DNA from 2 places in the Shewanella sp. FJAT-51649 genome. Region 2 is predicted to be linked to the other one. Evidence: riboswitches for the same ligand, from Rfam matches in the RefSeq annotation. Region 2 holds a riboswitch; the other holds the start of a gene.
The links. Region 2 has a riboswitch for cyclic di-GMP ahead of K0H59_RS15075 (glycosyl hydrolase family 18 protein). Riboswitches for the same ligand answer to the same signal wherever they lie in the genome.
Positions count from the first base shown of each region.

Region 1: another riboswitch for cyclic di-GMP. It lies ahead of gbpA (N-acetylglucosamine-binding protein GbpA); the one in region 2 lies ahead of K0H59_RS15075 (glycosyl hydrolase family 18 protein).

Region 1 is NZ_CP080411.1:1,029,897-1,046,359, reverse strand. It holds gene K0H59_RS04605 (S46 family peptidase) at 1-794, opposite strand, end outside; gene K0H59_RS04600 (aromatic amino acid transport family protein) at 1,033-2,208, opposite strand; gene gbpA (N-acetylglucosamine-binding protein GbpA) at 2,769-4,187, opposite strand; cyclic di-GMP riboswitch class I at 4,370-4,465, opposite strand; gene K0H59_RS04590 (TMEM165/GDT1 family protein) at 4,865-5,419, shown strand; gene katB (catalase KatB) at 5,490-6,950, opposite strand; gene K0H59_RS04580 (YgjV family protein) at 7,297-7,542, opposite strand; gene K0H59_RS04575 (PaaI family thioesterase) at 7,596-8,033, opposite strand; gene K0H59_RS04570 (hypothetical protein) at 8,142-8,597, opposite strand; gene exeM (extracellular exonuclease ExeM) at 8,727-11,339, opposite strand; gene fkpA (FKBP-type peptidyl-prolyl cis-trans isomerase) at 11,965-12,735, opposite strand; gene K0H59_RS04555 (WD40 repeat domain-containing protein) at 12,890-13,840, shown strand; gene K0H59_RS04550 (SlyX family protein) at 13,850-14,062, shown strand; gene def (peptide deformylase) at 14,132-14,677, shown strand; gene K0H59_RS04540 (COG3014 family protein) at 14,674-16,074, shown strand; gene lpoB (penicillin-binding protein activator LpoB) at 16,142-16,463, shown strand, end outside.
Region 2 is NZ_CP080411.1:3,414,891-3,431,353, reverse strand. It holds gene K0H59_RS15085 (aminopeptidase P family protein) at 1-1,475, opposite strand, end outside; gene K0H59_RS15080 (ROK family protein) at 1,837-2,628, shown strand; cyclic di-GMP riboswitch class I at 3,121-3,209, shown strand; gene K0H59_RS15075 (glycosyl hydrolase family 18 protein) at 3,318-5,924, shown strand; gene K0H59_RS15070 (FKBP-type peptidyl-prolyl cis-trans isomerase) at 5,995-6,465, opposite strand; gene K0H59_RS15065 (short-chain fatty acid transporter) at 6,687-8,015, shown strand; gene K0H59_RS15060 (HPP family protein) at 8,148-8,627, opposite strand; gene K0H59_RS15055 (TetR/AcrR family transcriptional regulator) at 8,879-9,487, shown strand; gene K0H59_RS15050 (DUF1294 domain-containing protein) at 9,496-10,014, opposite strand; gene K0H59_RS15045 (DUF418 domain-containing protein) at 9,992-11,236, opposite strand; gene K0H59_RS15040 (nucleoside deaminase) at 11,380-11,817, opposite strand; gene K0H59_RS15035 (hotdog fold domain-containing protein) at 11,932-12,426, opposite strand; gene K0H59_RS15030 (DUF368 domain-containing protein) at 12,664-13,578, shown strand; gene K0H59_RS15025 (hypothetical protein) at 13,779-15,377, shown strand; gene K0H59_RS15020 (transcriptional regulator) at 15,455-16,135, opposite strand; gene K0H59_RS15015 (serine dehydratase subunit alpha family protein) at 16,176-16,463, opposite strand, start outside.

The DNA of each region.
Region 1 (16,463 bases), 2.4 Mb from region 2:
GGGTAACCCGCCACCATCACAAAATCCCCTTCACTCACGCCTTTGGCCGAGACTTTTAAGAAGCTCTTTGGCTCGTACGGCACATTGTCGGCGCTAAATTCGGCAGGTTTACCGGTTTTAGACACATAGGCGCGGTAGAAGGAAAAGTCGCCCGTGTGGCGCGGCCACATCCAGTTATCCACATCGCCGCCGTATTTACCGACGCTGCCCGCGGGGTTATAGACTAAACGTACGTCGCGGATTTCTAACTGTTTTACCAGATAGTATTCTAAGCCGCCGTGGAAGCTATACACTTGGCAGCGGTAGCCTTCATCCTTTTCACACTCGGCAACGAGTGCTTTTTCTTGGTTCTCAACACCTTGATAAAACTCACGGCCCGTCTTGTTTTCAAGCCCAGCGTTAACGCGCTCAGTCACGTTGGTGACATCTTCGGTGACATAAACGCGAGAACCAGGCGCCGCGGGTAATTCATCGGCAAAGGTTTTAGCTAAGAAACCGTCCTGTAACAGGTTTTTCTCTGGAGTCGAGTTATATTGAATCGAACCATAGGCACAGTGATGGTTTGTCACGACTAAGCCTTTTGGCGATACAAAAGATGCCGTACAACCACCTAGGCTGATCACGGCATTCATGGGGAATTCGGTCAGTTTGGAAATCGATTTTGCATCAATCTCTAAGCCTTTCGCTTTGAGTTCATCGGCCATTGCGGGCAATTGGTGTGGCTGCCACATACCTTCATCGGCATGGGAGGCAAAACTCGCCGCCACGGCAACTGAGAGTAACCATTTTTTCATTATCTTAAGTCCGTTTTAGGTGAAGAAAGCCGAGCGCTTGCGAGGCCATTTCTTATATTTATTGGGATTACATGCCGCTTTGGTTAACGCTAAAAAGCAAAAAGTCAGGCACTGGGCCTGACTTTAGCATATCGCACGCACTCTATAACAGAGTTAGAAAAATTCGCTTACAAAGCAAATACATTCATCATATATATCGGTTTCACTCTGCCGTATCAGCGCGTGAAACAACCTTCAGTTACAGCGCGACAAATAGCTGAGCGCCGATAATCACCGCGCCTAGCAGACCGGCAATCCCGAGGGCAAATGTGCCGCCGGACACTTGGTATCCCTGCGGCGTGGCTTGGCGCTGACGCAGTGCCATTACGATCGGCAGGAAGATAATCATCACCACCAGCGGCACGGCGGCAAAGCCTAATACGGCAACAAAACCTTCGGGGACATAGAGCGCACATAACAGCGGCGGCACAAAGGTTAACAACCAGGTTTGGGCGCGGCCGAGGAAGGTCTTCTTCGCGCGGGTCAGTTCGGCCACAAAATCATACAGGCTTAAGGTGACCCCGAGGAAAGAGGTGATTAAGGCTAAATCCGCAAACAGCGAAATACATTTGCTGATCCAAGGCGTGTGGGCAATCTCTTGTAATGCACTGATAAGCGCAGGTAAAGAGCCATTAAAGCTACTGATTTCGGTGCCACCGACTGTGCCTAAGGTCACCAATAACCAGAAGATATAACAAGCGAGTGGAATGGTTGAACCGATTAATAATACTTTGCGCAGCGACACTGCATCGCCATCTAAATAACGCACTAAGGTCGCGATACACACGTGGAAACCGAAGGAAGTAAACACCACTGGAATCGCCGCCATCCAACTGCTGGTCATGGACTCGGCCACTGCACTGGTTGCCATACTCGAGATGCTGACTTCGGGTAATAAAAACAGCACGACCACAATCAGCAATAAAATCATCAGCGAAAACAAGAAGCGCGAGGCTTTATCGACCCAAGCCACCCCTAAGGCCGCAAATCCACCCAGCACTAAGGTAAACAGCACCACCGCCAGCTGGTTGTCTAACACGAGATCAAACATATTTTTGGCTTTAAGAACTAACAGCGATGAGCCGCCCGTCAAATACGCTGCTGTTAAAGCAAAGAGCAAACTGAGAAAGGAGGCGCCTTGCACCATTTGGCCTTTCTTGCCGAGGAGTTTGCCCGTGATCGCATGGACGTTATCACCGATGCCAGAGCGCAGGTTAATCTCAAGCATTAACAATGAGGTATAGGCTGACAAGCCCCAAATCACCACCATTAGCAAAATGGCTGGCACCATGCCTAAGGCGGCCGTGGCTAAGGGTAAGGCTAACATTCCCGCGCCAATGGCGGTCCCCGCGACAATGGCTATCGAGCCTAACATTTTTGAATTCACACAATTATCCTGTTCAAGTATTAATTATTATTTTTTAAGGTTTTTTGAGTAGATTTGAAGGATAAAGCCTTGCGCACTCTGTGATTAAGCCAACAGCAATCTCAAACGAAAAGCGTCACTAAACTTAAAGCATCCAATCCGATCTCAAAGAGCAGATCAATTGGCCCCAATAGCTTTTGAATATTTCAACCCAGTCGCCATTGAGGCTAACTAAATCGTTTGCAGAAAAGTGACATTAATTTCAACCGTGATTGCCTTAGCAAAGCAGCGACATCGCGCGTAATAGAAGATAGCTAGGGACATTAACAGAGCCTATCCCAGCGGGCAAGCCAGTTATAGACAAAGATGACGCTGCTTTGGCTATCCGAAGAGGAAATGTGAGTAAAAGATAAAAAATCGAGGCGGATCTGTTATCAAAACAATAAACCCTGCAACACCTGTGGCATTGCAGGGTTTATCTATTGGCTTTGCGATTCGCTAACTGGGATACGGGATTGCGCTAACGCGGATTAACACGACTCACAATCCCTCATTCCCCTGTTAACGGGTTACAACTCAGTCCAGGCCATAGCCCAAGAGCCGCCGACATCCGGTTCAAACCCAGTTGCCGTTGGCGACCATTGCATGCAATAACCACTGTAGGGCCAAGGTTTACATTGATAGATCTTGCCGGTTTTAGGTTGCAGCACCTTAGTACCCGCCACATAGTTTTTAATGCCCTCGGGGAAGACAAAGTCGGCATCGGGCGCTGTGGCTTGATCTTTTAAGAACAGATCGAAGTTTTGCTGGATAACCTCGCCTTGCTTAGGCTCGCCCTTCACCTGTAAGTGATAATGGCCCGCCTTTGGCGCAACGACATCAAGCACTAAACTCGCGCTGGTATTGTTGACCGCTTGCGTGACATACCCTGCTGCCGTGCCATCGTGGCTAAACAGGTAAGCCGAGACCTGCATATCGGTATTGGTGCTAACATCGAAACTGACCTGAGCGGCACCATCGACAATGGTGTAATCATCGGCCAGTGACGTGACATCGAGCTGATTGCCCGGCGCAGGCGCAATATCAAAGCTCACTTCCACTCGCTCTAGACCCGAATTAGGCGCGGCATAAATCTCATTTTTACCGTAAACGGGCGAGATCACTCCAGAGGCATTCTTCTGCCCCGCCTTAAGTTGTGGCTGCTGGGCATTAATCGCGCTGGCTAACAGGAATGGCCAATTTTGCTTGGCGCCTTGGGTGGCATCGGCAATGGTTATCTGGGTTTGCTTGGCTGTTTGCTCACCGTTGGCGTCAAACACCCGCGTCATCACCTTATCACCCGCCTTAAGATCGAGTGACGGATTAATATCACCAATATCGGTCCACTCGCCCGGCACCACGGAGCCAGAGCTAAAGTTCACATCGATGGCATTGTAGAAGCTGTTAGTGGTGTCCCCCACTTCCCACACGGCCAAAATCACGTGATAACCGGTTCTGCCTTCAGGCACATAACAGTTATGTGTCACTAACTTAGGCGGCTGCACCATGCCACCATCGACCACACAGAAGGGCGCTAAGTCAAAACTTGCACGGCTCAACGCTTGATTTTGATCCCACCCTTGGCGAGTTAAATAGTAACGCCAATTGCGGGTCACATGGTTAGCGGTGAACTGCCAAGAAAAGTCATTCCAACCCGACTTGATATCACGCTTAGACCAACGACTTGGGCTCTGTTCATCCAAGGGAGAAAACGCCCCGTTGGCGGCGCTGGCAATTTTACCGTCGGCAGGGCCTGACTCAGGAAAACCTGATGGACCTTCAACACTTTGCGGTTCCCACTGAACGGCGCCGCAGTTTAAATTGCTGCCGGTTTTACAGGCGTACGAGCGTGACTCAGGTGATACGACATAACCGTGGGCCGACGCCGTTTGGCTGACGAGGGCACTCGTGGCGCTTAAAGCTAAGGCAATTAGGCTTAAGCGAGCCAGTTGCGGACGTTTGAGTTTAGCGTTTGTGATTGGTGAAAAAGCAGTTTGATGTTCCACTTTAATGTACTCCGTAGGGTGCCTTTCTCGATGAGATTGGCATAGGTATAAAAGTGGTATTTAGGCAAAACAGCATTAAGCAAAGCCGTTTATTTTTCAAAGAATTGAAAGCATTAAATCAATTCAGAGGCAACCCCGCTATCTTAGTTACAACATCCCTTTACAACCTTAGACCGGAGGCTTTGCGTCCTAATTTTTCAATTAGTTTGCCAAATACGGTGGTTCTCCATTCAAGTTAACAATATGTAACTTAAATTGAGACAGGGCTAACCTAACAATAAAAGACAACGTTGTCAAAAATTAAAATGTTACAATTCAATGCATTACAAAACGTTGAGCGGTATTTTATTGGCGTCTGTCAGATTATTTGCCCTCTGACTTGATGAGTTTAATCTTGAAACCATGTTTCACTTGGGTATAATGCCCTCCTCGCTTCGGGGGAGTAGCTAACTGGATTTCGAGCCATCGATATTCAGGGTGAACATCAACATACTTGGCCGCATGCCATGGTGTTCACAGCAAATCATCGATTTGTCCTGCAAGACCTGAGCACAGTAACCGCACCTAGGGGTGGACGGTCTATTGTGCTTATGTCAAAAACCACCCCTAAAGGATCACACTTGGAAGCGTTACTCGCCTCAACCTTTACGGTTGCCATCGCCGAAATTGGCGATAAAACTCAACTGCTTGCCCTATTACTCGCTGCAAGATTTAAAAATAAAACCGCGATTATCTTGGGGATTTTACTCTCAACCCTGTTTAACCATTTTGCCGCCGCTTGGCTTGGCCAATGGGCGATTAACTGGGTAAGCCCAGATGTAGCACGCTACTTGGTTGCCGCTTCCTTCTTTGCGATTGCGCTATGGGTGTTAATCCCCGATAAAGTAGACGCCGAAGAAAGCCGTTTCTATAAGATGGGGCCTTTTATAGCGACCTTTATTCTGTTCTTTATTGCCGAAATGGGCGACAAAACCCAGATCGCGACTGTCGTATTAGCCGCTAAATACGATGCCTTAGCCATGGTGGTTGCAGGTACCACTTTGGGTATGTTGCTGGCGAACGTCCCAGTGGTGATTGCAGGGCATTTTAGTGCCGAAAAACTACCGATGAAGTGGATCCATAGAGGTTGTGCGATTTTATTCGCCCTATTAGGTGTCGCAACGCTAGTGCTTTAACTAATTGATTAAAATTAAGTAAACAAAAAGGCCAGTGATAACACTGGCCTTTTTTATGGGTTGATTAAGCTTATAACCCGAGTGCAGTTTGGATCCGTTGACCGTAATCCGCATCGGCCTTGTGGAAGTGTGCCAGCATACGTTGCTGTACATCCAAACTCGCCTGACGCAGTGAGCCAGAAATCGTTTCCACTAAGCGCGCTTTCTCTGCTTCGCTGAAGATACGATACAGGTTACCCGCTTGCGTGTAATCATCCTGATTGTAACGGCTGTAACGCGCCGCTTCGCCATCTAAACGCAATGGTGGCTCGGCAAAGTTAGCCGGTTCAACTAAAGCCCCCGCAGTGCTGTTTGGACCATAGTTAGCCGCGGCATCACCACCAGTTTGGCTACCATGGTATGGGCATTGCGTTCCCGCCATAGCGCCAGCACGTTGGTGATGATTCGCTTTAGTCGCATGTGGGCAGTTTACTGGTAACTGGTTGTAGTTCGCCCCAATACGGTAACGCTGCGCATCGGCATAGGCGAATAAACGTGCCTGTAACATCTTATCGGGCGATGCGCCTACACCTGGTACTAAGTTGCTCGGTGCTAATGCCACTTGCTCGACTTCGGCAAAGTAGTTTTGCGGTAAACGATTCAGCTCTAACACACCAATCTCAATTAACGGGTAATCGCCATGTGGCCACACCTTAGTTAAATCGAATGGGTTGATATGGTAAGTGTTGGCGTCGCTCTCAGGCATAATCTGTACGTTCACAGTCCAACGAGGGAAGTTACCGTCAGTCACTGCTACCACCATATCGCGCTGGGATGAGTCAGGGTCGATACCCTTTAACTTATCGGCTTGCTCATTGGTTAAGTTCACCACGCCTTGCTGCGATTTGAAGTGGAACTTCACCCAGAAACGCTCACCTTTAGCATTCCAGAACGAGAAAGTATGCGAACCATAACCATGCATTTGGCGGTAGTTTGCCGGAATACCACGGTCAGACATCAGAATCGTCACTTGGTGCATGGCTTCAGGGTTTAATGACCAGAAGTCCCACATAGCTTGTGGATCTTTCAAATTAGTCAATGGGTTACGCTTTTGGGTATGGATAAAGTCTGGAAACTTAATCCCATCACGCAGGAAGAAGGTCGGCGTGTTGTTACCCACGATATCGTGATTACCACGAGCGGTATAGAAGCGCAGACCAAAACCACGGGGATCGCGCTCGGCATCAGCAGAACCCATTTCACCGCCCACGGTAGAGAAGCGTACGAAGGTTTCAGTTTGCTTACCAACACCGTTAAAGTGATCGGCAATGGTGTATTCGCTTAAGTCTTTGGTCAGGGTGAAAGTACCGTATACGCCAGTGCCTTTGGCATGCACAACACGCTCAGGAATACGCTCACGGTTAAAGTGGGCAAGCTTTTCAATTAAATGCCAATCTTGCAGTAGTAAAGGACCACGCTCGCCCGCTGACAATGAGTTTTGATCGTCAGCAATTGGAGAACCGCTTTGGCTTGTTAAATACTGTTGACTCATACCTTGCTCCTCATTCTTGATTGGTGTTAACCCAAGATTCAATTAAATCGTAAATTGTGGCCATGGCTTATCTCCTTGGCGGGGCGACGTTTTGTCGATGGAGTTAGAATAGACAAAGATACAGATTCAATAAAACGATTAATATAGATTCAAACAATCTACATTTCAGATTAACGAAGAGTGCTTAGATCATTCAGGGAGTAAAGTTCACTCCCCGTATGCGATGAAATAGCCAGCGACAGAATAAAGAGTATGCCAGCCGTAACGCAAACCGACTTGGCAAAAATGAGAACTCGAGCTTAAGACAAACTTAAAAAATACTTCAATTGATTCAAAGTGCTACATATTACTCATTGACAGAGGCCGCCTGTTCACGATAGATGACGACTAAGTAATAGGCATCGATTATCACGATAAAAAAGTTAACCGCCGCCACCGGGTAAGCTTGTATCGCTACCCCATAGGCAACGAATAATGCCGACCCCAGCAAGTTCCACCAGCGTAACTTTTTGATATTAGACATCATCAAAGAGATGGCTACCACTACAGACGCTAAATAACCAACCCATTCCCACATCATTGCACTATCCATATCACGTCCTTATTTATCGATTGATACAACTAAAACAGGTTGGTTGAGCCTTCTTAGCGTTTTACTACCGCCGCCGTCATCCGTGAAATACAGGTCAACTCCCCTGCACTATTATGGATTAAGATTTCCCACACCGAACTGCGTTTTCCCAAATGAACCGGTTTAGCCGTCGCGGTCAGCACGCCATTACGCGAAGCGCGTAAATGGTTGGCGTTAATCTCTTGTCCAACACAATAATATTGCTCGAAATCCACCGCAAAGTTTGCGGCGTAGCTGGCAACCGTTTCGGCCAGCGCCACGTTCGCACCGCCATGAACTATGCCTAAGGGATTATGTACCGCGGGCGTGGCAGGCATAGTCGCCTTCATATAGTCATCGCCAATCTCGCTGATCTCAATCCCGAGAGTCTGCATCAAGGTGCCTTTGCCCCCCATACCAGCATCTAAACGGGCACAATCCTCTAAGGTGACAGGTCTAAACCAAATACTCATTTCAACATCCTAGTAAAGAAAACCAGCTAGCAGTTTACTAAGAAGTGACTGAAGTTCAACACATACGCATTGGCTTAATCAGTATAAGACGGCAAGGAGTCGCTGCGCCTAAGTTAACCAATGCTTTGTGACAGCCAAACGACTAAACCAGACTAAAAACAGCCCCCACAGGATCACCACACTCGGCATCATAAGGGCATCGCTGCCTAATACCGCTGCCGCCTGCTGAATCCCAAAGACATAGCCCATCTGCACCAATACGGCGACCAGAGACGCGAGCAACACTTTATAAGAAAAGGCTTTTTTAATGAGTAACAACAGACAACCGATAACGCCAGAAACCACCGCAAAACCAAACACAAAGTCGAGCCAAGCGGGTGTCGATTCATAGAGTTTTATCTGATCTGGGCTCATCTGCGCCATAGCCTCAGGCGTCATGGTCATTTGAATAACAAATGCCAATAAACCCATGATGTTCCATAACAAACTGATGAGTGCGACAAAATAAAACCACAGTGGCGCTTTCGCCACTTCGATTGAATGGTAGGAGCCTGTCACTGCCATCTTATCTTCTCCGTTTGACGAACCTTCTCGGCATTTCACCCGATGCGAGCCATAAAAAAGGGATGGTAAAACCATCCCTTAGCTCTGAGTTTAGCTCACAAACTTAGCCGTGAGCGTACAAACTCTCGATTAACGGCGACGGCGTTGCAGGCCAAATAGCGATAGTAAGGCTAAACCTAAGTATCCTAATGCACCACCATCATCCTTTGGCTTGGGCTCAGGTTTTGGTGGCTCAACCGGCGCTGGGTAGCTCAATGCCACAATCACTGGGTCATGGTCAGAGGCTGAGAAAGCATTCTCAGATTTGGCCAGTTCGCCAGAGAATTTTTTGCCGTATTCAAACAGGTTAGATTCAACCGAGTTGATATGCCAATCTTCGATATCCACTAAACGCTTGGCAAGACTAGTGTTTGCTAAGGCATGGTCGAGGTTACCTAACTCACCGTTGTAGCTGTATGAGTAAGTACCAGCGCCATGAGCCTTGGTATTGAGGTTGATTAGGCCATAGCCCTTCTCAATCTTGCTACCTTGGCGCTCAAACACTTTGCCATCAAGAGTAGTCCAAGAGGCAGTAATGATATCGCGCTCAGACTTGCTCGCATCGTAATCGGTCAATACGCGGATTGGATCTTCCATGCCGTAGGCGTTCATATCACCAATGACCAGCAGATCGCCCTTAACGTCTTTTAAGGCTTCGCCGAGCACTTTAGCCGCCGATACACGGAAGGCGTTACACTTGCCCTGTTGATCGGCAGGATCGACTGACTCTTCGAAGTTGACCCAATCTTCTAAACAGCCTGAACCTTTTGATTTCAGATGGTTAACAACAACGGTTAAGTTTTCATCATGGATCTTAAAGGTTTGCGCTAAGCTGTGACGTTGGTAAGCATCGTTACCTGGATTAGTCTCAGTCTTGCCGTCTTTAGTGCGAGTCACACTGCCAGCTGTCGCGTGTTGCTCAGGGGTGTCGATCGCACGAGCCGCACCCGCTAGGCTCACTTTACCCGCGCGGTAAAGCATACCCACAGTGATGGCATCGCTACCGAAGTACTTACCGTCGTATTTATCTTCATCGGTGATTTCAACGAAACTATAAGCATTGTCAGCGGTTTGCTTCTCGTTTAAGGCATCGACTAAGTTCTTAATCGCGCTCTTTTCACCAAAGCCGTTGTTAGCGATTTCCATTAAACCGACGATATCGGCGTTCATGGCGGTGATAGCACTGACGATTTTCGCGCGTTGCAGCAGCATTTCTTCTTCGGTTAATGCGCCGCGGTTACTGCCCGATGGGTTAGTATCACCACCGACCACATCGTTAAAGAAGTTCAGCACGTTAAAGCTAGCAACACGGATATCGCCCTTAGTGGCCACACTTGGCGCGTCGGTTCTATCGTCACCGCGGATAAAGTCGCCAGCGGTAATAGTATTGGTTGCCACTAAACGGTAGGCGCCATAGCTGTAACCTATCACCCCTTCGAGGTTGGTCAGTTGGTCGCCCACACGGATATAACCGGTTTCGACGTTAAAGTCAGGGAAGTAAGGGATAACACCGTCGGCTGGCTTGTAGTCAGATTCGATAAACAGCTGATTTTCAAGGTTAGATTTAACTAACGCCGTCGCTTCTGGTGACAATGCTGGATAGAGCTGAGTCGGCTTCATCAACGGCGCCTTGTAAGACACCAGCATGTTATTACGACGGCCCGCATAATCGTAACTGAAGGTACGGCTGATCTTCAGATCGCTACCCGCATCCAGTTTCACGTTCATGCCTTCGTAGCGCTCTAATGCCTGCGCTAAGGTTTCGCCATCAGCTACGTAGAATGGTGTTGCAGCAGGGACTTCACCCTTAGCACCGACTTCAAATTTCTTATCGGCTTTAATATCGATTTGGGTTAGGCCGAAGTATTCCTTCACCTTACCCTGAACGCAGACTTCAACACCTGGTTGAATCGCTTCTGGGGGATTCTCACCTAAAAACACGAACACACCGTCGGAGGTGTATGGCGAGTTATCGCCTTTCACTTCTTGGAGGTAGAAGCCTTTAAATAAGCTTTCGCCACGGGCGGTCACTACGCCGCGAACCGTCACTTCGGTTTCAGACTCGAATGCGCCTTCAGGTACATAAGGGCTGGATTCACCCGCACCTTGGACTTGATAAATAGGGACGATTTTCGCACCGCTACAGCTAAAGACAGGGGTTTCAGGCTCAGTCGCAGCTTCTAGCGAACCTAAACCGGTGAAGGTGTCCTTAGGTAATTGTTCCCACTGGGCAGGATTAAAAACAGTGTTGGCGACTAATGAATCGAGTTTACGCTGCAGGGTGACATCGAGGCCCCATCCTGTCGGCGTAGGCACATCACCGATAATATCGACTACCGCACCATCTTTGACTAAGGCAACCGCATCACCACCGTTAAAACTTAACGTGCCCGAAAAACTATCGACACCTTGAGGCAGGGTAATGACTGCGCTTGAGTTTAAAATCACTTTCGTGGATTTTGGCGCGATACTTTGTCCATCTAATGCTTGCATATCTAAAGCATCAGTGGCGCCATCTTTATAACGAACGAGTTTATAACCCGCCAGATCAATTGCCGTATCACCGCTGTTATACAATTCGATAGCTTTGTTGTTTGAGCTACCTTCAACATATTCAGTGATCATCACATCAGCGCTTGCCATCATTGGCAAAGCTGCGGCCACAGCTAAAGAAATAGCCGTTAACTTATTAACATTATCCATATTATCAACCCCATTATTATAATATCGCCGCTAATTTTTATTAACGTGCGGGCGGATTATTCCAGAGTTGAAAAGCTAAAAAAAGAGGGGAAGATCCCACTATGCGCTCATAAGATATTGATGGAAATGAAATTTTACAACTCAAACTGTCCTATATACAGAACAGTGATATAACACAAAAGTATTAAGCGGTAAGAAAACAATAAGTAAGATAAAGACATCACAGTGATATATCAGAGCGAAAACGAGCAAATAACAATCAAAAAATAAATATGATATTTTGATGATATTTTTAAGAATGCCATACCGAATAAAATAGGCGTTTTCGATAATTTCAATTATGGAAATTTATTTAAAACTTAATTATTTGATCATTATTTTGAAATATTATTCGTCGTCAAAAGAATACGCCTTCATCCTCTTTTAAACGCTAACTCTATTTAAAAATCCTAGCCCTTGGTCGTTTGCGAGATGCTGTAAAACAGTTAAACAAGTTGCCCCATGGTTTTATTTGTATCGCTTACAGCACTGCTTAGTCATTTCGAGTGCAAAAAAATACCGCCCTAGGTGGGCGGTATTCTATGAGTGCAAAACTTAACCTGAGTTAAGTTGTTGTCACTGCAAATTACTTTTTAGCAGGCTCAGCAGCAGGAGCCGCTTGTGCTTTCTCAATTGATTTCAGTTCAACTTCAAAAATCAGGGTTGAGTTTGGTGGAATAGTACCAGTATCACGGTCGCCGTAAGCTAAGTTTGCAGGGATCACAAACTTGTACTTAGCGCCCACAGGCATTAACTGTACGCCTTCGGTCCAGCCTGGAATAACGCGGTTTAATGGGAACTTAGCCGTTTGACCACGCTTGTATGAGCTATCAAACTCAGTGCCGTCAAGCAGAGTACCCACGTAATCCACTTCTACAGTGTCTTCAGCCGCTGGCTTGTCACCAGAACCTGGTGTTAACACTTCGTATTGCAGACCCGATTCAGTGGTCACTACGCCAGGCTTAGCTTTGTTTTCCTCGAGGAACTTTTTACCGTCCTCGATGTTTTTCGCTGCAATGGCTTTAGCTTGTTCTGTGCGTTTGTCGTTTAACTTTTTGTCTAAACCTTGAAGAATGGTTTGCATTTCTTCTTCGGTTAATTTCAGTTGATCATTCAGACCGTTAGTAAAACCAGTCACGATCAGCGCACGGTCAACTGGCAGGCCTAATTCTTCTTGCTCTTTGATATGGCCAGACATATAACGACCGATTGAAGCGCCAACACTGTAGGCTTCTTTTTGTGCTTCAGTCGTTAATTCAACATTTGTGCTTGCATTTGTTGCTTTTTCTTCTTGATTACAAGCAGATAGGCCAATAACAGCCAATGCAACTAACGATAATTTATAAATCGATTTCATTAAAGCTTCCTCAGCATCCTCAAGCGGTTACAATAACCTAAGCGCGACAACTGTATACTAGTTATCTGGGTTATACCAACTAGATTCTGTTATGTGTTAACTGTGATTAATCTCACTCTACCGGACTAGAGACACCAACTTTAGGAGCAAGTTCATGAAGAAAACCCTACTGCTGGTATTTTGCACACTTTTTTTAGCGGCCTGTCAGCCCAAAGCCGATGATATTCGAGTGCTTTCACAGGAGCCATCATACAGCGCGAGCCTCTCTAGCGGCGGCAATATCGCCATTGTCGCCACCCAAAGCCAAGGGGTGCAATGTTGGGACTTAACCACCCATAGCCTCAAGTACCAATGGGTGCATGGCGACCTCAACACTGGCGTCACGGCCACCGCCATTTCCCCTAACGGCGAGTTCGCCGCCTCGTTAAGCCGCGATTCAGTTGCCCTATGGACAATAGCCGACGGCAAATCCCACGGATGGTGGTCGCTGCCCGCCTCGGGTGAGAGTGTCGCTGTGGCTAACAATGGCGCCTTACTGATTGGTTTGAACGATGGCAGCGTGATGTCACTCAATGCCGCTAAAACCGCATTGATAAAATTCTTAGGGCATAAGGAAAGAGTGAATACGGTTGCGCTTTCCGCCGATGGACGCATTGCCCTCTCGGGTTCCAATGATATGCAAGCTATCCTGTGGCAGGCGCAAACGGGGCAGCCTATCCACACTTGGGATATAGGTAGCCGAGTAACTAAGGTGGCACTCAACGACAGCGGCACATTAAGCTTTACCAATGGCAGTACCAATGAGGCGAAGATTTGGGACAACACTAATGGTAAGCTGTTAAATCAATTAGAGATTAAACGTCGGCAAATGACCTTCTCGGCGGTACGTTTCGCCAAGCAAGATACTCAGTTGCTCACAGGCACGCCCGCACGCGAAGTCATACTCTGGCAACGCCAAACGGGTAAACCTATTGCTAAGTGGCAAATTGCGCTGACTAAAAACAGCCAAAACCGAGGAGCCGTTGTATACTCTGTGGCAATTCGAGATACCAATAAAGTAGTTAGTATCAGTAGCCAAGGCCTAGTTGAGACTTGGCAGGAGTAGAGGTTAGTCATGCAAGGCGTACAAGAACAGATTGAAGAGCTGCAAATGAAATTGGCTTTTCAAGAGCTCACGGTCGAAGAGTTAAACCAAGAGGTCATTAAGCTGAACCAGCTCATCGCCAATCAGCAACATCAAATTCAGTTATTGATTGGTAAGTTAAAGGCGATGGAACCCAGCAATATTGCGACCCAAGCCGAAGAAACGCCACCGCCCCATTATTAATGTGATAACGAATAATGGGTAACAAAACCCGCTAACAACACTATGGCCACTAAATATCCAGGGAATGCGATGTTTAAAGATGCGATATCACCCACACCCAGTCAGCCACTGCCTATTGCCGTGGTGGGTGAAGCCATTTTAAAAGAGCACGCCATTGAAGTACGCGACTTCGATACGGCCTTGAGTCAATTAGCTGAGCAGATGGCGCTGAGCATGGTGGCCGCCAAGGGCGTTGGTATTGCCGCACCACAAGTGCACAGTCCACTAGCACTGTTTATCATGGCATCTCGGCCGAACGAGCGTTATCCCGATGCGCCGCTTATGGACCCTGTCGTGGTGGTTAATCCACAGATCTTGTCTGCCTCTGCGGAATTAGTTAGCGGTGAAGAAGGCTGCTTATCGGTTCCCGGACAAAGGTTTAGCATTTGGCGCCACCAGACGATTGTAGTGCGCTATCAAGATCTTGCAGGGCACTGGCAACAAACTGAGTTAACAGGTTTTATTGCTCGTATTTTCCAACACGAGTTTGATCATCTACAAGGGATCACTTTGCTAGAGCGTTCACAAATGCCGGAGCAAACAGTAATGGCGCAAGCAGGTAATCATCAGGCATGAACAGCACCTTCATTCATTCTTTAATCAGACCCACAATCAGCACACTACTGTTCGCGGCCATTTTAGGCTCGAGCGGTTGCGCCTATAACAGTATTTTTATCAATTATCCGGCGCAAATTGCACCGATAAAACAAGAGCTCAATACCGCAACGCCCATGGCGGATATCGAGAAATTAGCCAGCAATATCCAAGGTAACGATGGCCTACTCTACGCCCAAGAAGCGGGACGCGTGGCACAGGTGGCCGGAGATTTTGCCAGCAGCCGTAAGTACTATCAGCAAGCGGTAGATGCCTATACAGCCTTCGATGATAAAGCCAAGATCAGCGCCAGCGACATAGGTGCAACGGCTAGCAGCTTAGTGTTAAACGATAATGCCATCCCCTATCGCGGCCCTGGCTATGAGCGCATTATGCTGCACCAATATCAAGCCTTGAATTACCTGTTCAGCGGTGACTATCAAGGCGCATTGGTGGAAGTTCGCCGCAGTAATGAGCTGCAAGGCTCTGAGCAGGAACGTTATCAAAAATCGCAAAAATCCGTGCAGGCTATGGCCAATGGCACCATAGATGCCGAAGTGAATAAGCTCGGTCAAGCCGCAGGCACAGTGACAAGCTCCTTCCTCAATGCCTACAGCTACTACACTACGGGTCTGTTGCATGAAGTATTAGGCGAGCCAAACGATGCCTTTATCGACTACCGTAAAGCGGCGCAAATCACTCCAGATAACACTTATTTGCAACAGGATTTAGTGCGTCTAGCCAAACAACTTGGCATGCCGCAATACGATGAGTTTAAAAAGCGCTGGGGCGATGCCCAGCTTCCCAAGGCGGGTGAAGGCCAAGTCATTCTTATGGTCGAAAAGGGCTTTGTACCCGAAAAACAAGCGCTCACAGTGCCCTTCACTATCCATGGCAACTGGCAAACTGTGTCCCTCGCTACCTATGGACCGAACAATAACTTTGTCGCCGAAACCCAAGTACAAGGCTTAGGCACAGTGCTTAAAACCGAGCCCATCGCCAATATCGATGCCTTAGCGATTAATGCGCTCAAGGAAGATTTGCCCGGCACCTTAGTTCGCCAAGTCGCGCGGGTATATGCCAAATCGGAAATGGCCTATCAGGTCGAAAAAAGCGGTAAGCCCGGTAACAATGCCGCCGATATTGGCAGTATCGCGATGCAGATTTTTAACGTAGTCACCGAACAGGCGGACCGCCGCAGTTGGTTGACCCTGCCGAAACAAGCGCAAATTGGCAGACGTTATCTCAATCCGGGGGAATACACGCTGCAGTTAGACAAAGCACCACCGGCCAAAATTGACGTTGCCGCAGGCAAGACCACCTTGGTCTGGGCAATTGATACTGGTAATTACACCCGAATTTATTCAATAATCATTTAACCTAGCGGTGAATGTTTGAATAAAACGAGTGTCATTAAGTTTTTACAATCACAAAATGGAACTGACTATGAAACAATTTAAACTGATTTTTGTGCTGGCTGCCGTAATGGGTCTGGCTGCATGTCAATCGAAAGTCGAGTATGGCGATGCCACAGAAGTGGAAACCGTTAACGTAAACTTTGGCTCAACGGATCTGCAAGCCATCGCCGCTAAGATGGTCGATAGCATGATGACTTTCCCACCTATCGTAGCAATGACGGCGAACAACCGCCCAATTTTGTTTGTCGATAGCATCAAAAACAAAACCTCTGAGCATATCGATACTGAATCAGTAACCGACTCTATCAGCAACAAGTTACTGCGCTCAGGCAAGTTCCGTTTTATCGATA
Region 2 (16,463 bases):
GGACCTTCGTGCACGCTGAGGAAATGACCGACGCCGTGGCCTGTGCCGTGGTCGTAATCAAACCCATGTTGCCACAGATATTGGCGGGCGAAGGCATCGAGTTGTTGCCCTGTGGTGCCTTTCGGATAGCGAGCCTGATCTAAGGAGATATGGCCTTTTAATACCAAGGTGACCATTTTCTTCTGTTCATCGGTCACTTTACCAATGGCGATAGTGCGAGTGACATCCGTGGTGCCGTCCAGATACTGAGCGCCAGAATCCACAAGGTAGATGCTGTCCATCGTCATCATGGCAGGCGTGCCATTGTTATGGTTGTAGTGGCACATGGCCGCATTGGCGCCAGCGGCGGAAATGGTATCGAAACTTGGCTCGCGATATTGTGGATCTTCTAGGCGGAAGCTCTCTAACTTGTCGGCGAGGGTTGCTTCATCATGCAGACGATGGGCAGCGACCTCGGCATCGAGCCAAGCGAGGAAACGACTCACGGCCACACCATCACGGATATGGCTGGCGCGCATGCCTGCTAATTCGGCGGCATTTTTCTGTGCCTTAGGCAGGGAGACGGGGTCGATACCGGCGATTAATTTAGCGCCAGCATCGCGGGCGATATTTTGCGCCCAAGCGTTGGCAGAGTTCGGATCGGCGAGCAGTTTCACGCCTTGTAAGCTTGCCAAGGTATCGGCAAGTGAAGCTTCGCTCTTAAAGCTCACACCCGCTCCAACGTGTTCCTCAATGCCTTCAGGGAGTTTGTTCAAATCGGTAAATAGCTGCATATCGCCATTGGCGTGAAGTAGCGCGCAGCCGAGCACGACCGGCAGACGCGGCACGTCATTACCACGGATATTGAGCAGCCAGCAGAAGGAGTCTAAAGCGGCGATCAGCGCGACATCGGCGCCCGCTTTTTTGACTAATGCGCCAATCTCGGTCCGTTTTTGCAGACTGGTCTTACCCGCACTCTCATTGCTAAATAACGTGATAGCTGCGCTCGATGGTGCAGGTCGATTTTGCCAGTGTTTATCAATCGGATTCTGTGCGACGGCAACCAGTTCAATTTGAGCCTTCGCTAAGGTCGCTTTGGCGTTTTCAAACCACGCTAAGGTGTGTAAACGGGCATCGAAGCCTACACGTGAACCAGCGGCAAGCGTATCGCATAGCCATTCGATTTGCGGTGTGTCGGTCAGGCTTTCATAACTAAAGAGATTTGCATCCACCTGCAGACGCACTTGCACCGTATAACGACCATCGGTAAAGATGGCGGCTTTGTCTTTTAAGACAATGGCCATGCCCGCTGAGCCAGTAAAATCGGTTGCCCAGTACAGACGCTCGTTATGCTCAGGCACATATTCGCCTAAGTATTCATCCGCGCGCGGGATGATAAAGGCATCTAAATTGGCACTGGCGAGTTCACTACGAATGGCGGCAAGACGGTTAGCAATCTTATTAGGTTGTTGGGATGATGACGATTCTAACGACATAGGGGCTCCAAATATTGGCATTGGCGGCTGACGTAGGCGACCAAATTATAATGCGTAATGCTGGCGAAAAGGATGCGAATTGGCGGCGATTATCGCAAGCTCAATGGCTAAGATGCAAGGGGATGGAATAAAGGATTTTGTATACAATTTTGTTTTTGAAGCATCACTTTGCGGTAACATGGGCTGTGATCTTAGGCGAATTCTCAAATTGAAATGTTATCTTTATCACTCAGTCCTCCCGACTAATTCTTACAAATTAGCTACTTAAGTTTTATTCAATCGCTAATATTGGCCCATTATGCTAACATTTGCCATCTCCGCTCGGGGTCAGAGGGGAGCACATGTATCAGTGGAGTTGGCGATGCAAACATTAACAATAGACGTGGGCGGTAGCAAAGCCCTGTTCGAACTTCAACTCAAGGGGCATACAGAACAATATAAAATCCCCACGGGTGAAGGCTTTAAAATTGAAGATTTAAATGATCAAATCGCGGCGCTGGAACGGGATTATGATTTACAGAACTACCACTTAGCGATCGCTGTACCTGGACTCGTACAACAGAATCGTTTGGTGTCCTGTAAATCTTTGCCCGGTCTCAATGGGCTAAGCTTTGAAACCTTGAAAACCCAAGGCGAACTTAAGTTTATCTGCAATGATATCGACGCCGGTATGCAGGCAACCTGTGATGAAAAATATGCCTGTGAGTTGTTAGTCATGTGTGGCACTGGGATTGGCATGTCGATCGCGTTGAGCGGCAAGGCTTTTACGGGGGCCACGGGAGTCGCTGGGGAGCTTGGGCATTGCCGGGTGATGACGGAGGCGGGGGAGTTTAGTCTTGAGCAACTCGCCAGCGGCGATTCTATCCGCAGCCGTAAGATTGCTACCGCCGATGATTTATATCTCGCTGGTACTTATCTGGGGATGGGGCTAGCGTGGGCGGTCAATCTGTTTAATCCTAATCGGATCTGGTTAGCGGGCGGCATGATGAACAGCGCGCCGTACTACAAGGGGTGTCTCGATAGTTTAAGACGCATGGCCCTGAGTGCACCGTTAGCCGAAATGAAGATTAATCGTGTCGATGATATGGAGACCTTAGTCTGCCGTGGCTTATCGGTGATCTTGGCAAGGGATTACTCGAAGGACGCCGCCTAACGGCATTCGATTGAGGTGCGAATAGACCAAGATTAAGGCGTGATAAGCTCGTTCAGGCTATCAATCTTGGCTTGCTGACGCTGATATTGATTCGGACATTGACTCAGATATTGATTTCGTTTGGGTCGAGAACAACAGCATGCGGCCATCGGATTTGTGTGTTTGCAGTGCACTCTGCATATCACCTTGTTCGATGACCGCATTTTTGTTTGCACGAGTTATCGAGCGGCGTCTTGCATAACCTCTTTCTTAAGACTTTCGATTTATTTTTATTGTCTCTCCTATTGGCAACGCGAGTCGATGATACGACTCTATGGTTTAAGCAATCCTTTTAAATACAATTCACTGCTTATTTTTTGAACTCAATAGTTCTACCTTTCTTTAAAGCCAATCCTGCGTTGATAATCGGTACAATGGCCTGTTTGTTAATATTTAGTTGCAATTTAACGCTATCGCGGCATATGCTAATTAACGTAATGACAACGTTGTCATTAGTGTAAAAGGCAAACCAATCGAAAGATTGGGACGCAAAGCCTCCGGTCTAAGGGTTCGTTTGTACCTATGATAGCGGGGATACCACAGGTTGTTTCTTCATGCTGCCGTTGTACGCACATGGTTTTAAGAGTGTTGTTTCCTGTCTACGCTTTGTTTGCCTTATTGATGCATAACTTACTCAATAGGGAAATCTCATGTTTAAGACTCAAATCTCCACCTCGGCGATGCTGGTGGCCTCGGTGCTGGCCTCCGCTGCCAGTTTTCAAGCCTTTGCAGCGCTCCCCGGTAAACCGACGTTAGGTTGGGGGGAAACCAAGTTTGCCATTATCGAGGTAAATCAAGCTGCCTCAGCCTATAACCAATTAGTGACGGTTAAAGATGCTGCCGATGTGTCCGTGACTTGGAACTTATATAACGGCGACATCGGTAATAAGGCGCAGGTGTTACTCGATGGAAATGTGGCATGGGAAGGCCCATCGAGTGCGGCGGGGACGGCCAATTTCAAGGTCAATAAGGGCGGGCGCTATCAAATGCGCGTGCAGCTTTGTAATAACGAAGGTTGCAGTGCCAGTGATGCGAGGGAAATTTTAGTCGCCGATACGGATGGCAGCCATTTACTGCCACTCAATGCGCCTTTGAAGGAAAACAATCGTCCCTATGCGAATAAATCCGGCAAAGTGGTGGGAAGTTACTTTGTGGAGTGGGGTGTTTATGGACGTAAATTCCCCGTCGATAAGATCCCTGCACAAAACTTAACCCATATTTTATATGGCTTTACCCCGATTTGTGGTGGCAATGGTATCAACGACAGCTTAAAGGAAATCGAAGGTAGCTTTGAGGCATTGCAGCGCGCCTGTGCTGGCCGTGCCGATTTTAAAGTGGCGATTCACGACCCTTGGGCGGCGGTGCAAATGCCGCAGGCGGGGGTGAGTGAGTATTCCGATCCCTACAAAGGCAACTTTGGTCAATTGATGGCGTTAAAACAAGCCTATCCCGATCTGAAGATCCTCCCCTCCGTTGGTGGCTGGACGCTCTCGGATCCCTTCTACTTTTTGGGGGATAAAACCAAGCGCGACACCTTTGTCGCCTCAGTGAAGGAGTTTTTACAAACTTGGAAGTTCTTCGATGGTGTCGATATCGACTGGGAATTCCCCGGAGGCAGTGGCGCTAACCCAAGTTTAGGGAATGCCAACGACGGACAAACCTATGTCACCCTGATGCGTGAACTGCGGGCGATGCTCGATGAGCTCAGCGCCGAAACCGGACGCAGCTATGAGTTGACCTCGGCCATCAGTGCGGGCGGCGATAAGATTGCTAAGGTCGATTATCAGGCGGCGCAGCAATATATGGATTACATCTTCCTGATGAGTTACGACTTTAATGGTGGCTGGACCAATACTGAGCTTGGACATCAAACCAATCTCTATGAGGCGAGCTGGGATCCTAATACCCGTTACACCACGGACAAAGGCGTAAAAGCGTTGCTCTCTCAAGGGGTGACGCCGGGTAAGATTGTGGTCGGCGCCGCTATGTACGGCCGCGGCTGGACTGGGGTGAATGGTTATAGCGGTAACAATCCTTTCACGGGCACCGCCACGGGCAAAGTGAAGGGCACTTGGGAAGCGGGCGTGGTGGATTATCGCCAGATCGCCAAGGATTATATGGGTGCAGGTTGGAGCTATGCCTATGATGAAACCGCCGAAGCGCCATCGGTCTTTAATGCATCAACGGGCGATTTAATTACCTTCGACGATGCGCGCTCTGTTAAAGCCAAGGGCCAATACGTGCTGACCAATCAGCTCGGTGGTCTGTTCGCCTGGGAAATTGATGCCGATAATGGCGACATACTCAATGCTATGCACGAAGGTTTAGGTCATGGTGAGGGCACCACGCCACCTGCGAATAAAGCGCCGATTGCCAATGCGGGAGCTGATATCACGGTAACGGGAACTGCGGATGTCACACTAAACGGCAGTGCGTCGCGGGATCCTGAAAACGGCGCCTTGAGTTATCAATGGAGCCAAGTCTCGGGCCCAAGCTTAAGTATCAGTAATGCGGACATGGCCAATGCTGTGGTGCAACTGAGTGAGGCGGCCTCGGATGTGGTGTATGTGTTTAGCCTGCAAGTCACAGATCCCGAAGGATTATCTTCAACCGATACTGTGACTTTAACCCATAAGGCCGAGACGGCAAACCAAGCGCCTGTGGTGACTGTGCCAGCGAACGTGACGGTTGAAGCGGGGCAATCGGTGAGCATTAATGCGACGGCAACCGACGCCGATGGCGACAGCCTCGCCTACGCATGGACAGTGCCCAGCGGTGTGGTGGCGAGTGGACAAAACAGTGCCACACTGGTGGTGACGGCGCCGACGGTTACCCAATCGACCCAATACAGTTTGAGTGTATTGGTCTCCGATGGTGCCTTAGATGCCAGTGCTGCCTTGACCGTAACCGTGACGCCTAAGGCGACGGGTGGTCAATGTGATGCTACTGACCCCAATGCGGCCAACTATCCCGCCTGGAATGCGACAAGCATTTACAACACAGGTGATACCGTGAGTTATAACCAACTGGTTTGGAAGGCGAAATACTGGACTCAAGGTAACACACCTTCAAGAACCGCCGACCAATGGCAATTGTTGAGTCAGGTCGAGTTAGGTTGGGATGCGGGCGTCGCCTATAACGGCGGAGCAACCACTAGCTATAACGGTCGTCAGTGGCAAGCCAAATACTGGACTAAGGGAGATGTCCCCGGTGTCGCTGCGGTATGGACGGATATCGGCGCGGCGTCTTGCCCTTAGTCGATAGGGATTAAAGACATTAAAAAAGCCCTGCAATGCAGGGCTTTTTATTAAGGGTTACAGCGTCAGATTAATTAATCTTCAGCAGCTCAACATCAAAAATCAGTACCGAACCGCCGCCAATTTTGCCAGTGCTGCGGTTGCCATAGGCCAGTTCGCTTGGAATAAAGAAGCGGTACTTATCGCCTTCGACCATCAGTTGTACGCCTTCAGTCCAGCCTTTAATCACGCGATTGAGTGGGAAGGCTATGGGTTCTCCGCGCTCGACCGAGCTATCGAACACTGTGCCATCAATTAAGGTGCCGTGGTAATGCACAGTCACTGTATCACTCGCCTTAGGATGAATCGTGCCAGTGCCTTGCTGTAACACTTGATATTGCAATCCCGAGGCGGTGGTTTTCACCCCTTCTTGGGTTTTGTTTTGCGCTAAAAACTCATTACCTAAACGGATATTTTCTTGGGCCGCTTTTTGGTTATTCATCGAGGTAAAGAAGTAAAAAATCACCCCAGCAATCACAACAACGGCAAGTAACATTTTCATATTAAGGAGCACCTCAGTCAATTTTGGCCATGTTATCAGTTTTTTAGCCGAAGTGGCTAGCGCCTCGGTTCGGCGCGGTAGTGGACGATTCGCGTTACATTTTCTCACTTTTTTAAAATGGCTAAAGGCTTTATCCCGTTTTAGAGATCGCTTAACCTGTGACATTAGACTCTACAAAAACTCAATAAAAACAGATAAGAAGAATAAACAAGGACAGTCTTATGTTAACCAAAGCGGCAAAACCTCTGGTCAAACTCGTCGACCGTTATTTACCCGACCCTTATATCTTTGTCTTGCTCTTAACCTTAGTGGTGCTGATTTCGGCCGTGGTAGCCGAGCAGAAAACCCCACTCGAAGTCATCAATTACTGGGGCGATGGCTTTTGGGCACTGCTGAGTTTTTCGATGCAGATGCTATTAGTGCTGGTGGCGGGATTTATGCTCGCCAGCTCGCCACCGATTAAGAAATTACTCGATGGCATCGCTGGATTCGCTAAGTCGGCGCCTCAGGCGATTATCTTAGTGACCTTGGTTTCCCTCGCCGCCAGTTGGATTAACTGGGGATTTGGTTTAGTGGTCGGCGCCTTATTCGCGAAGGCTTTAGCGCGTAAAGTGCGTGTGGATTACCGTTTATTGGTTGCCAGTGCTTACTCGGGATTTGTGGTTTGGCACGGCGGCTTAGCTGGCTCAATTCCGCTAACCATTGCCACGGCGGGGCATTTCTCAGAATCACAAATCGGCATTATCCCCACCAGCGAGACCATCTTCGCGAGCTTTAACCTGTTGTTAGTGCTGATTTTGTTTGTGGTGATGCCTCTGGTAAACCGCTTTATGCTGCCTGAAGAGAAAGACAGTATCTATGTCGACCCTAAGGCGCTTGAGGATGGGGGCGCAGACGATAACGCGGCACAGTTGATGGCCAATACGATTCGCCCCGCGGATAAATTAGAAAACAGTCGCTTGCTCGGTTGGAGTGTCGGCGGCGCGGGACTCGTTTACTTAGGCTATTACTTTGCGGTGCAGGGTGGCAGCTTAAATCTTAATCTAGTCAACTTCTTATTTTTATTCCTCGCCATAGTGCTGCATCAAACGCCACGCAGTCTATTGCTGAGTCTCAATGAAGCCATCAAAGGAGGCGCGGGTATCGTTATCCAGTTTCCTTTTTACGCTGGCATTATGGCGGTGATGGTGCAATCGGGATTAGCCCAGAGTATTTCCGAAGGTTTTGTGGCCATCGCCAGTGCTGAAAGCCTGCCATTTTGGAGCTTTATCAGTGCCGGGATTGTGAATATTTTCGTACCTTCGGGGGGCGGACAATGGGCCGTGCAGGCACCGATTATGTTGCCTGCGGCCGAAGCCTTGGGCGCCGATGTGGCACGGGTTGCTATGGCTGTGGCTTGGGGTGATGCGTGGACTAACCTTATCCAGCCTTTCTGGGCGCTGCCAGTGTTAGCGATAGCCGGATTAAAGGCGAGGGATATCATGGGGTTCTGTTTAATGCAGTTGCTGATCACTGGGGTAATTATCAGTATCGCCCTCAGCTGGTTTTAAGCGAAAGCTTATAGGTTTTGATAAAGGGCAATCTCACTTGCCCTTCATTTTTATCCTCTTCTTTATTCTCTTTTTTAGCCACCTCACGCCTAAATGCGTTATCAAGTTAAGGTTTTAGTGTTTTGACCCAGCTTAAAACCATTTCTGCGGATAGGGGCGTCGACACAGCAGATTATGATACAGCCAGCCAAAGGATAGGATCAGCACTAGACCGCTGGCGACCGGCGAATATAAAAAGTCCCACCCTTGCGCGGTCAGCATAATAACCAGTGGGTTTGCTCCAGCAGGAGGATGCACTGTGTGGGTGAGCATCATCAATGCAATTCCCGCCCCTACGGCTAATCCTAAGCTTAGCGGCGAGACGCCTACACTGTGGAGGATGATAAGTCCCATCAGACTGGTCAGTAGGTGGCCGCAGACAATATTTCTTGGCTGTGCCAATGGGCTATCGGGAAGGGCAAATAAAATCACCATAGTGGCACCAAAGGGGGCCATCAGCCACAACAGCTGCGAACTCATTTGCTCCAAGCTTGCTAAGGCACTGATACATAACATGGCGCCTATGCCGGCGAGCAGTGCGGGTTTCAATTGTTGTGGGTTTATCACTTTCATTGTGTGTCCTTTGAGCCCAACTTGGCTATCGCGCAAGGGCTGTGGTTTATATGGTGAATATCAATAACTGCGGCTTGGGGAGGGCAGTGTTGAGTTGCCCGTTGACGCCATCCCATTGGCCGCGTTGCACTTAATTGTGTTGAATCTCTAATGGGTAGACCAATCTGTCTACTTAATATCATTGCACGAGTAGACTGAGTTGTCTACCTGTGAGAAGATACGTTTAAATCCTAATTGCAGAGGAAGGCGATATGCCACAACCCGAAGTGTTGTCAGATATGCCCTTAGATAAACGTCAACAGCTCATCACCACGGCATTTAAACTGTTTTATTTTCAGAGCGTACATGGGGTGGGTATTAACCAGATTTTGCAGGAGTCAGCGATTGCCAAAAAAACCTTGTACCATCATTTTGCGAGTAAGGATGAGTTGGTCGAAGCCGTGGTGCTATACCGCGACCAAGTGTTTTATCACTGGTTAAGCGAGCGAGTGCAGACGGCCGAGGTGGGTAAGGCGGGGATCCGCGCGTTATTTATGGCGCTCGATGACTGGTTTAACCAAAGAGTGCCGCAGCTGTGTGAGTTTCGGGGCTGTTTTTTTATCAATGTGAGTGCCGAATTTACCGATGCTAGCCATCCAGTGCATCGTTTATGTGCCGAGCATAAACAGCGGGTGGCAGATTTAATTGGTCAGCAAGTGGCGGCCTTGGGCTTGTCCGAGGCAAAAGCGGCTTATCTTGTCGATACCCTATGCCTATTGAAGGAAGGCGCCATAGTATCGGCGCAGCTACGCGGCGACACAGGTGCTGCCATGCAGGCGTTAAAAGTTGTCGAGCAATTGATTGAAATAGAAACACATTAGCGTGACGGTTAAATCAATCTATCCATGATACCCGTTTGGATCCCATAACCCAGCAGGGCTAAGTTGGTCACGACCGTGAGCCAAAACAATTGACGAAAGGCGGCTTTGACCGATTTATGCCGCAGTAACTGCTGGGCAAACAGTGCGCCGGGCCAACCCCCGAGGAGAGACATCAGATGTAGGGTGCTTTCCTTGGTGCGCCAGCGACCTTTTCGTGCTGCCGATTTGTCGAAGGCGTAGGCGATAAAGGTACATAAACTCAGCAGCAGGTATAAACCCACAATCGCAAGCGGCAGCATATGCCACCAAGCGGCGCCGATTAGCATGGCCAGAAAAACAAGCGCTAATAATAAAGGCATCGAACTCTGATGCGAGCGCGCGGCTCTGGGTTTTGCCACTTTTGATTTCGTGACTCTTGGTTCTGTGGCTCTAGATTTAGTCACTCTGCGTTGATTCACTCTTTGTTGAGTCGCTCTTCGTTCATGTACTGGAGCGGATGGCGTTTTATTGGCTCTTTTGTTGTTCATTATTCGAGTTCAAATGGCTACTAGCGTTGATGGACTTAAAGGCGAGCTGGCGCCAGAGTTTTTCGAGTGGCCCTTGGTGAAAGTAGCGTAAATACAAGCTTGCCAGTAGCAATTGCAGCAGCGAGTAACCCAGCGCTATCGCCATATAACCGCCCCTGTCGAGGGTTAATAGTAACTCGGGAGCAAAGTGGCGAAAGATAAACACACCGACAATGGATTGCAATATATACAGGCTAAAGGCGAGTTTGCCGACATTTTGCAAAGGCCTTAACACTGTCGAGCGATTTTGGCAGATTTTTACCAATATATGGATGTAAATCAGTGCAGTAGGGATAGCGCTTAGCATGACTATGATGTCCGAAAACATCACCAATGTTGGGTTTTGAGTTAATCCCAGCAGGGTATCTAGGGTAGAGAGTACAAAGCTGGCTAAAACCAGCTTGATTAAGGTGTTACGCTCAAATCCCTGCTCGAAACTACCTTGGCGATAGAGCGCCATACCTAGCAGCATCAGTCCGCCCGTGAACCACATTAAGGTGAACGGAATGACCAGCGCCATGTAACCGACCTGCATGACATGCAGGAACAGTTGATTGGCATAACCCGATGTCCAAGCGCTGTATTGTTCGGTGAATAAGGGCGATTCGCGGGTAAAGAGTTCGTCACTGCCCATGATGCTGATTAAACAGATAACTACTAACGAACTGAAAATAAAAATATTGGCCTTACGTTTTAACTCGGCGATGCTGGCATCTCGGTAGCAGAGTGCTAAAAAGCCGCAGATCCCATAGGTCAGTAAAATATCACCGGGCCAGATAATGATGCCGTGGATCAGGCCAAAGACAATCAACCATTTCAAGCGTGAGCGCAGCAGCGAATAGGCCGCTAAACCTTTATCACTAAACCGTTGGTACTGAATATAAAGCCCAACGCCAAATAAGATGGAAAACAGGCTGATAAATCGCCCTTCAATAAAGAAATTGCTAAAGGCTTCGAGCACTTGGTCTGAGAGTAATGGGATTTGATGGGGCGCATAGCCATAAAAGCTTATCCCCATAAAATAGATATTCATAAAAAATATCCCCAATACCGCTAACCCACGTATGGCATCGAGGTTGGCATTACGTCCAATTGGGATAGGCTGATGGAGCGTGTGAGTCGCATCAATGGTATTTCCCCAAGGATCCTTGGCAGCTTGAGTGATAGGTTTGATAGCAGGCATCCTTTTGCTATTGGGAAAATGAACCGAGTCTGCTCGGCGAGATTGAGTTGATAATACAAGGCGCTAGCTTAACAGGCGCTCAAACCAATGAACACTCAACTAATTAAAGCGTTAGGCGCGTGGATCGCTTTGAAAGCTATTGGCTATTCACCAATATCTTCGTTCCACAGCTGTGGCTTGGCGGCGATAAAATCGTGCATCAACTGTTTGCACTCGTGATTGTCCACCACTGTTACCTCTACACCGCGGGACTGCACATAGGCTTCCGGTCCTTGAAAGGTGACATTTTCACCGACCACCACTTTAGGGATGCCATAGAGTAGTATCGCGCCGCTACACATATCGCAGGGGGAGAGGGTCGAATAGAGCGTGGCCTTTTGGTAATCGGCGGCGGTCAATCTGCCTGCATTTTCGAGGCAATCCATTTCGGCATGCAGCACGGCGCTACCTTGTTGCACGCGTTTGTTATGGCCGCGGGCGACAATTTTCCCGTCGATCACTAATACCGAGCCAATGGGGATACCGCCTTCGGCTAATCCTTGTTTGGCCTCATCAATCGCGGCCTGTAAAAATTCATCCATTTCGATCCCCTGTCTTAGGTTGTTTGGCTTAGCATAGCAGCCTGCAAGCGTTGAGCAAGACAACCTAAGTGGTGATTTCGATTGATGATTAAGCTTGGGTTGATGTGCCTTGGCTTACTTCTGCGGCTTTTCTGAAATCCATAACTTGATATGTCCTTTCACGACCACCACGCCTTGGTTGTCGTAGGCGGTAACGGGCACCAACATATCGCCGGGCGTCCACTGCTCTGGCGTGACTTCGGCAACACATAAAATATCACTGCCCGCCTTGGCGGTGTAATCTAGGCTCATGCCCTTAGGGATCCAACGCAGGTGGGCCGGAATCGATGCTTCGGCCATCACGCCCATCGCCATTTCTAAGCCGTTACAGATGGCGATAACATGCACGGTTTTTATATGGTTATGAACGGCATGACGTTTTTTAATCAGGCAAGCACAGTGGTTAAGGCGCAATTCAGTGATCAGTGGTTTGATGGTGCCAAAATAAGGCGCCATGCGTGATACCATGATGGAGAAGATTTTTTGGCCAAAGGGCCAGCCTTGGGTTTTATGGTAAAGCGCGAGAACCTTATTGGGCTTAGCGTTTGGGGTTTGTGCGTTAGGGCTCATGGTTATCCTTCATCGGAGTGCAAACTTAAGGTGTTAGTCTTGGGCCGCTGATATTTTTAATGCTTAGCGGCGTGTCTGTTTCTTTCTGGTCGGATGAGTGTAACATTGGGATAACATTAAATGCCAGTCGGCCGAATTAAGTAAACTTCATTTCGCGGTTTTTACGCTAACACCGTATAATCACGACAAATTTGTCATCAATGACACTTCATAATGATTTAACTACAAGGACTCACAGTGAAATATTTGCTGACCTATTTTAAGGGAATGGCCATGGGGGCCGCCGATGTGGTGCCTGGGGTTTCGGGTGGCACTATCGCCTTCATTACCGGGATTCTCGATACCCTGCTCGAAAGCGTTAAACGTATTAATCCTTCGCTTTGGGGCGTGATTAAGTCGCAGGGGATTAAAGGCGCCTTTGAACATATCAATGGCGGATTTTTACTGAGTTTGTTAGCGGGGATCCTGACCAGTATTTTTACCTTCGCTAAACTGATTTCTTGGTTGCTGGTGGCCCATCCCATTCCGATTTGGTCATTCTTCTTTGGCCTTATCATCATCTCTGTGGTGCACATGCTTAAGCAGGTGAGTGGTTTTACGCTGGCGCGTTTGGGATTATTCGCCTTAGGGGTTCTGGCAGCTTGGGTGATCACAGTGCTAAACCCTGTATCGGTCGAGGCCAGTTATTTAAATATTTTCTTCGGCGGTGCGATTGCCATTTGTGCCATGGTATTACCGGGGATTTCGGGCAGTTTTATCTTATTATTGCTCGGCTTATATCCAGTGGTACTCGCGGCGGCAAAAAATATCCAAATCGATATCTTGGCCTGTTTTGCCCTAGGCGCTTTGCTGGGGATTTTAAGCTTTAGCCATTTACTCTCGGCCTTGCTGCGTAAATACCATGATGCGACCGTAGTGTTTCTTACGGGCTTGATGCTCGGCACCTTAGGTAAAATTTGGCCTTGGAAACAAACCTTAACTTGGCGTACTAACTCACATGGTGAACAAGTGCCGTTATTGGAGCAAAATATTTCGCCGCTGAATTTTGAACAAGTGACGGGCCAACCTTCACAGCTGATGTTAGCTGTGGTGTGTATGTTGGCGGCCATCGCCTTAGTTTGGGGCTTAGAGAAGGTCGGTAAACGGGACTAAGCCAATCCTGTGGATGATGTGAATAAAAGCAGCGATATTCGCTGCTTTTATGTTTTAAGGCCGATGGAATGTCCTCGACTTTTGGGCAATGTTATTTTGCTGGTCCGTTAAGTTACAATCGCGCCTCAGAGTGCACGCAGTCGATGTTGTGCATCCGTTTAAACTCAGTGAGAGTTTGCAGTTACGATAAGGATATAGTTGTGGAAAAAAAACAGGTTCCCTGGGTTGGCGTGGCGCTAGCCATTTTTGCCTTAGGTCATGTGGTTAACTTAATCATAGATAAACAAGATTCTGAAATATCCCCAGAGTTAAAGCAGCAAATTTCTGACACTATTCAGGCTCACAGAACACCCGCTTCAGCGAATAATGTCTTGATTCATGAGCCAAACAACCGTGAGATTGCCGAGACTTCGCCCAAAATTCCTATGCCTGCAGAATTAGTCGATGTGAGTCAAATCTACAGCAATCTCAATGCATTTGCGGCGCTCAAACGAGACGGTACTGTCGTCACATGGGGGGATGGCGAGTGTGGGGGCGATAGCAATAACGCCGCCGAGCCTCTACTTAATGTAAAACAACTGTATGCGGCAGAGGATACCTGCGGCTTTGCCGCATTAACCCATGACCACAAACTGATCCCTTGGGGAATGGGGGATGAAACTATGCCTTGGACTCGAGGAGTGAGACCTGTACTGCATGATGTGCGCGAATTTGTTGTGGCTAAGGGGCTCTATGCTGCCATTAAGCAAGATGGAAGTGTCGTCAGTTGGTCTTTTGAAGATGCATCAACTGCCGAGCTAGGCTCTGGTCAATACGCCGCGCCTGCGATGACGGGCGTCGTGTCTGTCTCTGTTAACCATGGCGCTTTTGCCGCCTTAAAACGGGATGGAACAGTAGTAACATGGGGGCAGGCGGATTACGGTGGCGACAGTCACGAAGTCGCCTCAGCGCTTAACAATGTGAAACTCCTCTATGCTAACGATAATGCTTTTACCGCTATGACTGCGACGGGCAGATTGGTGTCGTGGGGTAAGGTCAGAGCGGAGCAAAAAGGTCGTGAGCAAGTGGCAAAGCTTAACCAGCTTGCGCCTGCCGTGCAAGTTGTTGCTTCCAAAAATGGCTTTGCAGCGCTGCTGGCTGACGGTAGTGTTTATGCGTGGGGGGAAGGGGAGTTAACTGAGTATGATGTGCCATTCCCTGCCCACTTATCTCGCCCAAATCGTGCCAATAAAGTGATTGATATTTTTGCCAATAATGACGCGTTTGCCGCCTTAACCATCAGCCGTCAACTTATCGTATGGGGCAGTAAATATCATGGTGCTGATACGACGGTCCCTAAAGATAAATTACAAAGCGTGCTTAAGGTTTATCCCTTTGATGAAGGATTTGTCGCGTTACGTAGGGATAATACGGCTATCGCTTGGGAAGGATGGGAATTGGCAGAAAACCAGCTGCGTTATCAAGAGGTCACTCAGGTGAGCAAAGTGGTGACCTATGAACGTGAGTTTGCCTTTTTAAAGCAAGATGGCACTGTAGTTGATGGTCGCTTTGGCCCCAAAACAGACATTACTCAAGCCACGGATATTTTCCCAACGGGGTTAGGCTTTACGGTTAAACGCCAAGATGGCTCGATTGCAGTATGGATGCGGGAAGATCCGGCAGTGACGCTAGATAAGCAAGCCGTTGATTTGAGCCACATGCGGGATATTCGCAGTAATTTGCTGGATGTGATCGCCCTCATGGACGATGGTACGGTACAGGCTTGGGATGTCACAGGTAGAACGAGCAATGTGCTCTAAGCCAATGAGCAATCCCATTTGAAGCTAGCAAGCTAATAAAAACAAAGGGCTAAGATGTTCATCTTAGCTCTTTATCTTTAAGCGAGGCTTTTATCGCTTTCGGCCTGATTGGCTTTAATTTCACGCAAATAGCGGTAAATGGAATGCACTGAAATCCCCAATCGAGTGGCGGCCACTTGGGCGCTATCCTTGAGTTCGAAAATCCCTAACTCATGGAGTTGATTGACAATTTCGCGACTCTTTTGTGAAGGGGAAATCGCGGGATTGGCACGCACCTCGTGGTTAACACTATCGATAGTGCTGTGTAGCGCCTCATCAATATTGCGCGCAAACACCTCGGGCGAACTGGTCAATTCGCTGCCAAGGAGCTGCTCCGGCATCATAGTGCGCAGCACAGATTGCAGCGGCGCATCCATATCGGTATTGATGCACAGTAACCCAATCGGCAGGTTTTTAGGATTACGGATAACAGTGGTTATCGAACGTAAGGTCTTACCGTTGGCACACTTGGTAAGATAAGAGTTGGAAATATCCTGACCCGTTTTGAGCTTAAGCAAGGCCAGGTTAGTGATGGGCGCACCGACCTCACGGCCAGTGACATGACCATTGGCAATTTTGACCACAGAAGGGTGCTTAGCATCTAAGCTGTGCAGCACGACCTCTGTATGTTGGCCATACATGGCGGCAATCCCATCGACGATATTTTCGATGGACTTGAGTATATCCAGATCGCTTTGGGTTAAGTCTTGCAATTTCACAATATTCTTACCTTTTCATCAGCTTACCAGGAAAACCGTCTTATTCAGACATGATGTTAATAATAGTGACATCCGTAGATGACATGCCATTGAGTACCATCTTGCCTATGTTTTTAATGGTTTTCTCAACATCTTTGGCAATGATACCTTGGCCCGAAACGTTTTGGCTGTTGAGCGCCATTAAGAAGGAGCGTACCGCCGCACTCGATGAAGTACTGACCTTCATGGCGCAGGAGGCTTTGGCACCATCACAGACCATGCCCGAGCTGTCGCTGATGACGTTTTGAATCGCAAAGCAGGATTGCTCGAAACTACCGCCCGCTAAATA